One region of the Clostridium sp. 7_2_43FAA genome, then DNA from elsewhere that is predicted to be linked to it. Evidence: riboswitches for the same ligand, from Rfam matches in the RefSeq annotation. Region 1 holds a riboswitch; the other holds the start of a gene.
What was found. A riboswitch is a leader RNA that binds a small molecule or an ion and turns the genes downstream of it on or off. The one in region 1 is predicted to bind S-adenosylmethionine.
Positions count from the first base shown of each region.

Region 2: another riboswitch for S-adenosylmethionine. It lies ahead of metK (methionine adenosyltransferase); the one in region 1 lies ahead of metF (methylenetetrahydrofolate reductase [NAD(P)H]).

Region 1 covers NZ_JH815222.1:286,322-290,781, forward strand. The annotation lists gene CSBG_RS02935 (MraY family glycosyltransferase) at 1-810, shown strand, start outside; gene CSBG_RS02940 (GNAT family protein) at 1,016-1,549, shown strand; SAM riboswitch class I at 1,712-1,835, shown strand; gene metF (methylenetetrahydrofolate reductase [NAD(P)H]) at 2,003-2,896, shown strand; gene CSBG_RS02950 (S-ribosylhomocysteine lyase) at 2,959-3,417, shown strand; gene CSBG_RS02955 (NAD(P)H-dependent oxidoreductase subunit E) at 3,699-4,175, shown strand; gene CSBG_RS02960 (NADH-ubiquinone oxidoreductase-F iron-sulfur binding region domain-containing protein) at 4,177-4,460, shown strand, end outside.
Region 2 covers NZ_JH815222.1:85,468-89,927, reverse strand. The annotation lists gene metK (methionine adenosyltransferase) at 69-1,244, opposite strand; SAM riboswitch class I at 1,343-1,451, opposite strand; tRNA gene CSBG_RS02030 (tRNA-Tyr) at 1,602-1,686, opposite strand; tRNA gene CSBG_RS02025 (tRNA-Thr) at 1,695-1,769, opposite strand; tRNA gene CSBG_RS02020 (tRNA-Val) at 1,874-1,949, opposite strand; tRNA gene CSBG_RS02015 (tRNA-Tyr) at 1,967-2,051, opposite strand; tRNA gene CSBG_RS02010 (tRNA-Thr) at 2,058-2,132, opposite strand; tRNA gene CSBG_RS02005 (tRNA-Tyr) at 2,157-2,241, opposite strand; gene CSBG_RS02000 (hypothetical protein) at 2,538-3,104, opposite strand; gene yyaC (spore protease YyaC) at 3,215-3,751, shown strand; gene mreB (rod shape-determining protein MreB) at 3,805-4,460, opposite strand, start outside.

The sequences.
Region 1 (4,460 bases):
GGATTAGCTATGTTTATAGGATTTTTTACAGTATATTTTACAGTTAACAATTATACATCGATTAAAGAAAAATCATGGATATTACTAGGCTCAGCTTTAATATTATTAATAGGATTAATAGATGATAGTTTCAAAACTAGAGGAAAGGAATTTCCTATATATCCAAGATTAATAATTCAATTATTGGCTGCATTTATTATATTTAAATCAGGAATAGTTTTTAGAGGATTTACAAATCCGTTTACAGGGGTTTATATACAGTTATCAGGAGTAATACAATTTATACTTACAATTACATGGATATTTGGAGTAACAACGGTTATAAATTGGTCAGATGGTATGGATGGACTTGCCGGTGGATTATCATTGATTTCATCAATAACATTTGCAGCAGCTGCAATTATTCTAGGACAAAGTGAATCTATAAGTATGTCACTAATAGTAACAGGAGTAACTTTAGGATTTTTAATGTATAATAAATATCCAGCAAAGATTTTTATGGGAGATTCAGGAGCAAATTTTTTAGGATTTATATTGAGTATAATAGCTTTAGATGGTGCCTTTAAGCAAGCAACTTTAATGAGCTTATTTATTCCAATACTAGCTCTAGCAATTCCTATATTTGATAATTTGTTTGTTATAATAAAAAGATTTATGGATGGAAAACCAGTATATCAAGCGGATAGAAGCCAAATACATTATAGATTGGAAGCTAAGGGGTTTACTCCAAAGCAAGTTGTAACGTACATAAATATGGTTAGTTTAGCCTTTAGTATAATTTCTATAATATTACTTTTAATAAAAAACTAGAATAAAATATTTATTATAAAAATAATAAAAGGATTTGATTTATATATAAAATAAGTATATAATTACTGAAATAAAATAATTAATTAGAAAATTCAGCCAAAAGGCTGAATTTCTTTTAAAGAAAAATAGTTTGAAGATTCAAAAAGAGATCATCAACTATCCAGTTTCAATTATCCATTATAAATTGTAAAAGGGGGGTATTATCATGTATAGTGGTAAATTAGTAAAATTAAGGGCGTATAAGGAAGCGGATATAGAAAAAGCAGTAGAGTTTATAAATGATGAAGAAGTGAAAAAACTATTAGATTCTAACATTCCATTTCCAATGACTAAATGGCAAGAAGAAGAGTGGGTAAAAAGTAGAAAAGCAAATACCGATTTTACTTATGATTTTGCAATTGAGGATTTAAAAACTGGAAAGTATATAGGTGGATGTAGCATTAATGAATGTAATGTGAAAAATAGAACTTGTGAAATAGGAATAATGATTGGGGATAAAGAATACTGGAGCAAGGGATATGGAAGCGATGCACTAAAATTGCTAATAAAGTTTATATTTGAAGAAGTAAATATGAATAAGATAAAGCTTAAAGTTTTTTCTTTTAATAATAGAGCTATTGCATGCTACAAGAAAGTTGGTTTTAAAGAAGAAGGTATATTGAAAAAAGAATTATATAGAAGTGGAAAATATTACGATGTAATACCAATGGCAATTTTTAAAGATGACTTTGATAGTTGAAATCATCAAATATGAAACTTATAGATAATTCTTTTGTGAATTTGTCTATATAATTTAATAGCTAAAGAAGTGTATTTATAAATTTTAATTTAAAATATATAATTTCAATATATATTTACAAATGTTTGTAAATAAAATATAATATAGAAAAAGAATATTTAAAACTTATCAAGAGTGGTGGAGGGACTGGCCCTAAGAAACCCAGCAACCTACGTAGGTTAATTATAATGAATGATTTTCACTTATATAACCTCATTGTGTGGTGCTAATTCCTGTTAGATAAGGGTAATTCATAGGCTGTATATTAATACCTAAAGGTTATCCTTTAGGTATTTTTTTATGTATAAAGAATAACTTTCAGCTATCAATATCCATTGTTAAATATAAACTATCAATAGAAATTGTAAATTATCTATATATTATCAATTATTCATTGAAAAAAGGGGGCAAAACATGAATATAAATAATTTATTTGATAAAAAAGAGGTGGTTTTTTCTTTTGAGATATTTCCACCAAAACAAGAATCAAAAATTGATACTATTTACAATACTTTAGAGGAATTAAAAGATTTAAAGCCAGATTTTATAAGTGTAACATACGGGGCAGGTGGAAGCTTATCTAAGAACATGACATGTGAGATTTCATCAATAGTAAAAAATAAATATAAAATAGAACCATTAGCTCATTTAACATGTATAAACTCAAATAAAAACCAAGTAAATTCCATTTTAGATAACTTAAAGCAGTCAGGAATAGAAAATATATTGGCTTTAAGAGGTGATATTCCGTTAGGTTATAAGGGAAGTAATGAATTTGATCATGCAAGTGATCTTATAAAGCATATAAAGCAAAGGGGAGATTTTAATATAGTTGGGGCATGTTATCCTGAAGGACATTTAGATAGTAAAAACTTAGAGGAAGATATAATTAATCTAAAGAAAAAACAAAAAGCTGGTGCTACACACTTAATTTCACAATTATTCTTTGATAATGAGTACTTTTATAGTTTTTTAGAAGAAAAAGAAAAGTACAATATAGATATTCCAGTACAAGCAGGAATAATGCCAGTTATAAATACTAAACAAATAAATAGAATTGTTTCATTATGTGGAGCTAAGCTACCAAAGAAATTTATTAGGATAATGAATAAATACGAATTTAATCCTGAGGCATTAAGAGATGCTGGAATCGCATATGCTACAGAGCAGATAGTAGATTTGATATCAAATGGAGTAGATGGAATTCATTTATATACTATGAATAATTCGTATGTTGCTAAAAGAATAAGCACAAGTATATTTTCTATATTAGATACTATAAATAATTGTGAAAGATTAATAAACTAGTTGATATATTAATGAGGGTAGATATTTAAAGATAAATAAGATAGTTATGTGGAGGATGTAATATGGAAAAAGTAGAAAGTTTTGAATTAGATCATAGAATAGTTAAGGCACCATATATAAGAAAGTGTTGTTTGCTAACAGGTAAAAAGGGAGATAATGTAACAAAGTTTGATATTAGATTTTTACAACCAAATAAAGAAGCCTTTGGAACAGCTGCGATGCACGGACTAGAGCATCTTTTGGCACATGAATTAAGAAGTAGATTAGAAGGAATAATAGATTTATCACCAATGGGATGTAGAACTGGATTCTATTTAAGTATATGGGGAGATAGAGAAGCTTATGAAATAAAAGAAGCATTAGAATTATCTTTAAGAGAAGTTTTAAAGGCGACAGAAATACCTGCTGCTAATGAAATTCAATGTGGAAACTACAGAGACTTATCATTATTTGGAGCAAAAGAGTATGCTAAGGAAGCTCTAGAAAAAGGTTTTTCATTAAATATATATGGAGAAAAATAAGTGTTTTATGCAGAATTATAAGTTGATTTTAAGTATAAGACATATAATAATTTATTAATGAATAAAAATATACTATAAGATATAGGAGTTGTATTCTAATATGAAAGGATTAGAATACAACTTTTTTATTTCCTATGTAAGTATAAATGAAATGAGATTTAATAGCCAGTAAAATAAATCAATAGTGGCAGGTATTTTATATATTTTAAAAAAAATAGAAATATGATACTATTTAATTGTTAGAATATTTTAAAAATTCAGTTAAAGATGGGGGAGATAATTTGAGAGATAAATGTGGTAAATTTAAAGATTTAGAACTATTTATCCAAGAAGGGAATGATGATGAAAGTTCATTAATTTCTGTATTACATCATGCCCAAGGATTATATGGGTATTTAGGAAGAGAGGTTCAGGAGTATATAGCTTATAGATTAAATATACCAGTATCTAAGGTATATGGGGTAATAACTTTTTATTCATATTTTTCTACAGAACCAAAAGGAAAGTATGTAATAAGTATATGTACTGGTACAGCATGCTTTGTTAGAGGGGCATGTGATATATTAGAGGATTTTAAAAAGATACTTGGAATAAAAGAAGGGGAAACAACCAATGATGGATTATTCACTTTAGATACATTAAGATGTGTTGGATCATGTGCTATAGCACCCGTTGTACTTGTAAACGATAAAGTTTATGGATATTTTACTAAGCCTCAAGTAAACGAATTAATAAATAATTTAAGGGAGCAAGGTTAATATGGAGAAAATAAGTACTTATAATGCTTTATTAAAAAAATATAAAGAATGTAAAAAGAAAATAGAGGTTAGAGAAAATCCAGAAAAATTTAATAATGATGAAATAAAAGAAAGGCATATATTAATTTGTGGAGGACCAGGATGCAAAGCATCAAATTCTGACAATATCTTAAAGGCATTTAATGAAGAAATAACAAGATTAAATTTGCAAGAAGATGTAAAAGTTATAATGACAGGATGCTTTGGATTTTGTGCAAAAGGTCCTGTAATAGAAATTATGCCAGA
Region 2 (4,460 bases), 200 kb from region 1:
AAATGCTCCAATTTTGAATTGGAGCATTTTTTATTTTAAATATACTTTATCTCTTTTACTTTATTATTTTAAAGATATTTCTTTATTTCTTCTACTTTATTTAAATTTTCCCAAGGTAAATTTAAATCATTTCTTCCAAAATGTCCATATGCAGCTGTTTGCTTATAAATTGGTCTTCTTAATTCTAGATCTCTTATTATAGCACCTGGTCTTAAATCAAATACTTTTTCAACTATTGAAATTATTTCTGCTTCTGATTTCTTTCCAGTTCCAAATGTATCTATTTCTATTGATACTGGTTTAGCTACTCCAATAGCATAAGCTAATTGAATTTCTAATTTATCTGCAACTCCTGCTGCAACTAAATTCTTAGCAACCCATCTGGCTGCATAAGCTGCTGATCTATCAACTTTAGTTGGATCTTTTCCTGAGAAAGCACCACCGCCATGTCTTCCATATCCACCATAAGTATCAACTATTATCTTTCTTCCAGTTAATCCGCTATCTCCTTGTGGACCTCCAACAACAAATCTACCAGTTGGATTTATGTAATACTTAGTAGTATCATCTAATAATTCTGCTGGAACTACAACTTTAATTACATGTTCCATTAAATCTTCTCTTATTTGTTCCTGAGATACATCTTCACTATGTTGTGTTGATATTACAATTGCATCTATTCTTATTACTTTATTATCATCATATTCAACTGTAACTTGAGTCTTTCCATCTGGTCTTAAATATGGTAAAGTTCCGTTCTTTCTCACTTCTGATAATCTTCTTGATAATCTGTGAGCCATTGCTATTGGTAAAGGCATGTATTCTTCTGTTTCATTTGTTGCAAAACCAAACATCATACCTTGGTCTCCAGCCCCAACTGCCTCAACATCATCCTTTTGTCCATCTCTTGATTCTAAAGCTTCATCTACACCCATAGCTATATCGCCTGATTGCTCATCTATTGATGTTAAAACTGAACATGTTTCGCAGTCAAAACCATACTTAGCTCTATCATATCCAATTTCTTTTACTGTTTCTCTAACTAACTTTGGAATATCAACATAACAATTAGTTGATATTTCTCCCATAACTAGTACCATTCCTGTAGTAACAGCTGTTTCACAAGCAACTCTTGCCATAGGATCTTTAGCTAAAATACTATCTAATACTGCATCTGAAATTTGGTCACAAATTTTATCTGGATGCCCTTCTGTAACTGATTCTGATGTAAATAATCTTCTCATTTTCATTTCTCCTTTCATTTTACTTGATATTAATTCTGAATTAATTTATAAAATAAAAAAATCTCTTCGATAAGAAGAGACGTTAAAAATCCTAATCTTTCTTATCTTGCAAAATTACTTTGCAGGAATTGGCACCACACTTAAACTTAATAAAGTAGGTTGCCGGGTTTCATCGGGCCCTTCTCCCTCCACCTCTCTGGATAAGAACTAATATCAAATTTTACTTTTTAGAGTATATCACCTTTAATACTACTAGTCAACTATAAAATATAAATTTATTACATATTTAAATTTCTTAACTAATAAAATATTAGGTTATTTGTAAATATAAAAAAAGACAAGAATCCTTGTCTTTTGTGGTGGGGGAGGACGGATTCGAACCATCGAAACGAAACGTAACAGATTTACAGTCTGCCCCCTTTGGCCACTCGGGAACTCCCCCATATTTATTGGAGCTGGCAATAGGAATCGAACCTACAACCTGCTGATTACAAGTCAGCTGCTCTACCGTTGAGCCATGCCAGCATATTTATTAATGAAATATCTACTTCTCTTCTTTCAGTAGATTGGCTTTTACACTAAATTCAGTTATCACTATACTCTACTTCATTAAGTGTTTAATACCAAAATGGTGGAAACAACAGGGATCGAACCTGTGACCCTCTGCTTGTAAGGCAGATGCTCTCCCAGCTGAGCTATGCTTCCATATCAATGTTATAAAATGGTGGGGGAGGACGGATTCGAACCATCGAAACGAAACGTAACAGATTTACAGTCTGCCCCCTTTGGCCACTCGGGAACTCCCCCATTTTATGGAGCTGGCAATAGGAATCGAACCTACAACCTGCTGATTACAAGTCAGCTGCTCTACCGTTGAGCCATGCCAGCATATTATATTAAATAAATTTTATATGGTGGGGGAGGACGGATTCGAACCATCGAAACGAAACGTAACAGATTTACAGTCTGCCCCCTTTGGCCACTCGGGAACTCCCCCATTAAATTTATTTAATTTCAGTTAAGTAAACATTGTCGTCTCAACTGACAATGATTAGTATATATTTATTGTATCCTAATTTCAAGTGTGATATTCACTTATTTAAAGAGATTATACTTATTTTTTTCTATATTTCTTTAATTTTCTTCTATTTAATACTAATATCACTTTTTTATTGTCTTATATTGTCCTAAAAATAAATTCGTCTAAAGCAATATAATTGTATAGTTATTATTAATAATTGTTTGAATTTTTACTGAGAAAATACATACATATTTTTATCAATACTCAAATCATCAAATTTTTTCTTCAATAATATCTAAATCAATATATCTACTTATGATACTCTTAAACTCTTCATAATCCGATAATGACATTCTCTTTTTTACTAATGAAAATCCTTCTCTTACATTGTCATCATCATATTTATCAGAAAAATGATCATTTATCTTCACTATATCTACTATAGATAAACTTTTTAACATTCTGTCTATTTCTAACTTTTCACTTTCTTCTAGTTCTCCAAACAAATTATTTTCAATATCGCTTTGCTTTATTGATAGCCCTTCTATTTCATTTTCACCAGTTATTATATTTTCATTAGAATTACTACTATTACTCATATTAGATTTTTCTTTAATATTAATGCTATTTTTATTACTATCTATTTTCTTCTTATTCAGATTATTTGATATATCTTGCCCATTTGAAACTTCACTACTATTTAAAATTTTTTCAGTAGTAGATCTCATTGAATTACTTATAGCCTCTTCGCTTTTTAATGGCTCCCATACTAATAAATAGTATATAGGTATACTAGCTCCAAGAATTATAGTAATTATATAAAAAAATATTTTTTTCACATTTATTCATCTCCTTTTATTTAATTAATTTCCTCTTTATGTTTTTTTATACATTTTATTATATTTATTAATCTTGGAACATATATTGTATAAGCGGAGGTGAATTTTTAGTGAAGCATAAAGTATTATATAATTCTTATAATTCTCATATTGAAATAGCAAAATTTATCAAAGACTATATTACGAATAATACTGTAATTGTATGTATAGGTACTGATAAGTGCATTGGTGACTGCTTAGGTCCAATGGTTGGTACATTTTTAAAAGAAAAAAATTTTCCTCTTCCAGTGTACGGAACTATAGAATCTCCAATACATGCTCTTAATATAAATAATAGATTAAATGAAATTAATAAATTGCATCCAAAATCTTTAATTATAGGAATAGATGCCTGCTTAGGTGAAGCTAGTTCTATTGGTGAAATACATACCAGAGACTATCCAATACATCCCGGAAAAGGAGTGGGGAAAAACTTACCTGACGTTGGTATAGCTTCTATAATCGGTATTATTGATTCAAGTGAAAATGCTGAGTTTTTTACATCTAGAAGTATTCGTCTACATTTAGTCATGGAAATGTCAAAAATAATTTCAGCTGCCATTATTTATGCATATAATCTTACTCATAACCAAAAGGGGAGTCTTTGAACTCCCCTTTAATAATTTTATATATTTACTATGTATTTAATAATATCTATAGATTACTCAACTAATGTTATTTCATTATCTGAAGAATTTGTATCTATCTTGTCTAAGTATCCTAAAACTTTACCTGTTCCCTCTGCTACTGCTTCTACTGAATTATTCGCAACCTCAACAGTAACCCCAGTTTCATGCTCTATTAGCTTATCTAATCCATCTAATAAAGAACCTCCACCTGTCATTAGTATCCCTCTCTCTATTATATCAGCAGCAAGCTCAGGTGGTGTTTTTTCCAATACAAATTTAACACTATCAACAATTAAGGATACCGATTCTTTTAATGCATATATTATTTCATCTGTTGAGATAGAAAGTTCATCTGGTAACCCAGTAATTAAATTTCGTCCCTTCATATTTGCAGTTAAGCTTCTTGATCCTTTAAACGCTGATCCTATAGTTACTTTTAATTCTTCTGCGGTTTTCTCACCTATCATTATCTTGTACTTATTTCTTACATACTTTATTATTGCATCGTCAAATGTATCCCCAGCTACCTTAATAGATGATCTTACAACAACTCCACCAAGAGATATTACAGCTATATCAGTAGTACCTCCACCAATATCTACAACCATGGATCCACTTGGTCTAGTTATATCTAATCCTGCACCTATTGCTGCAGCTAAAGGTTCTTCTATTAAATGAACTTTTTTGG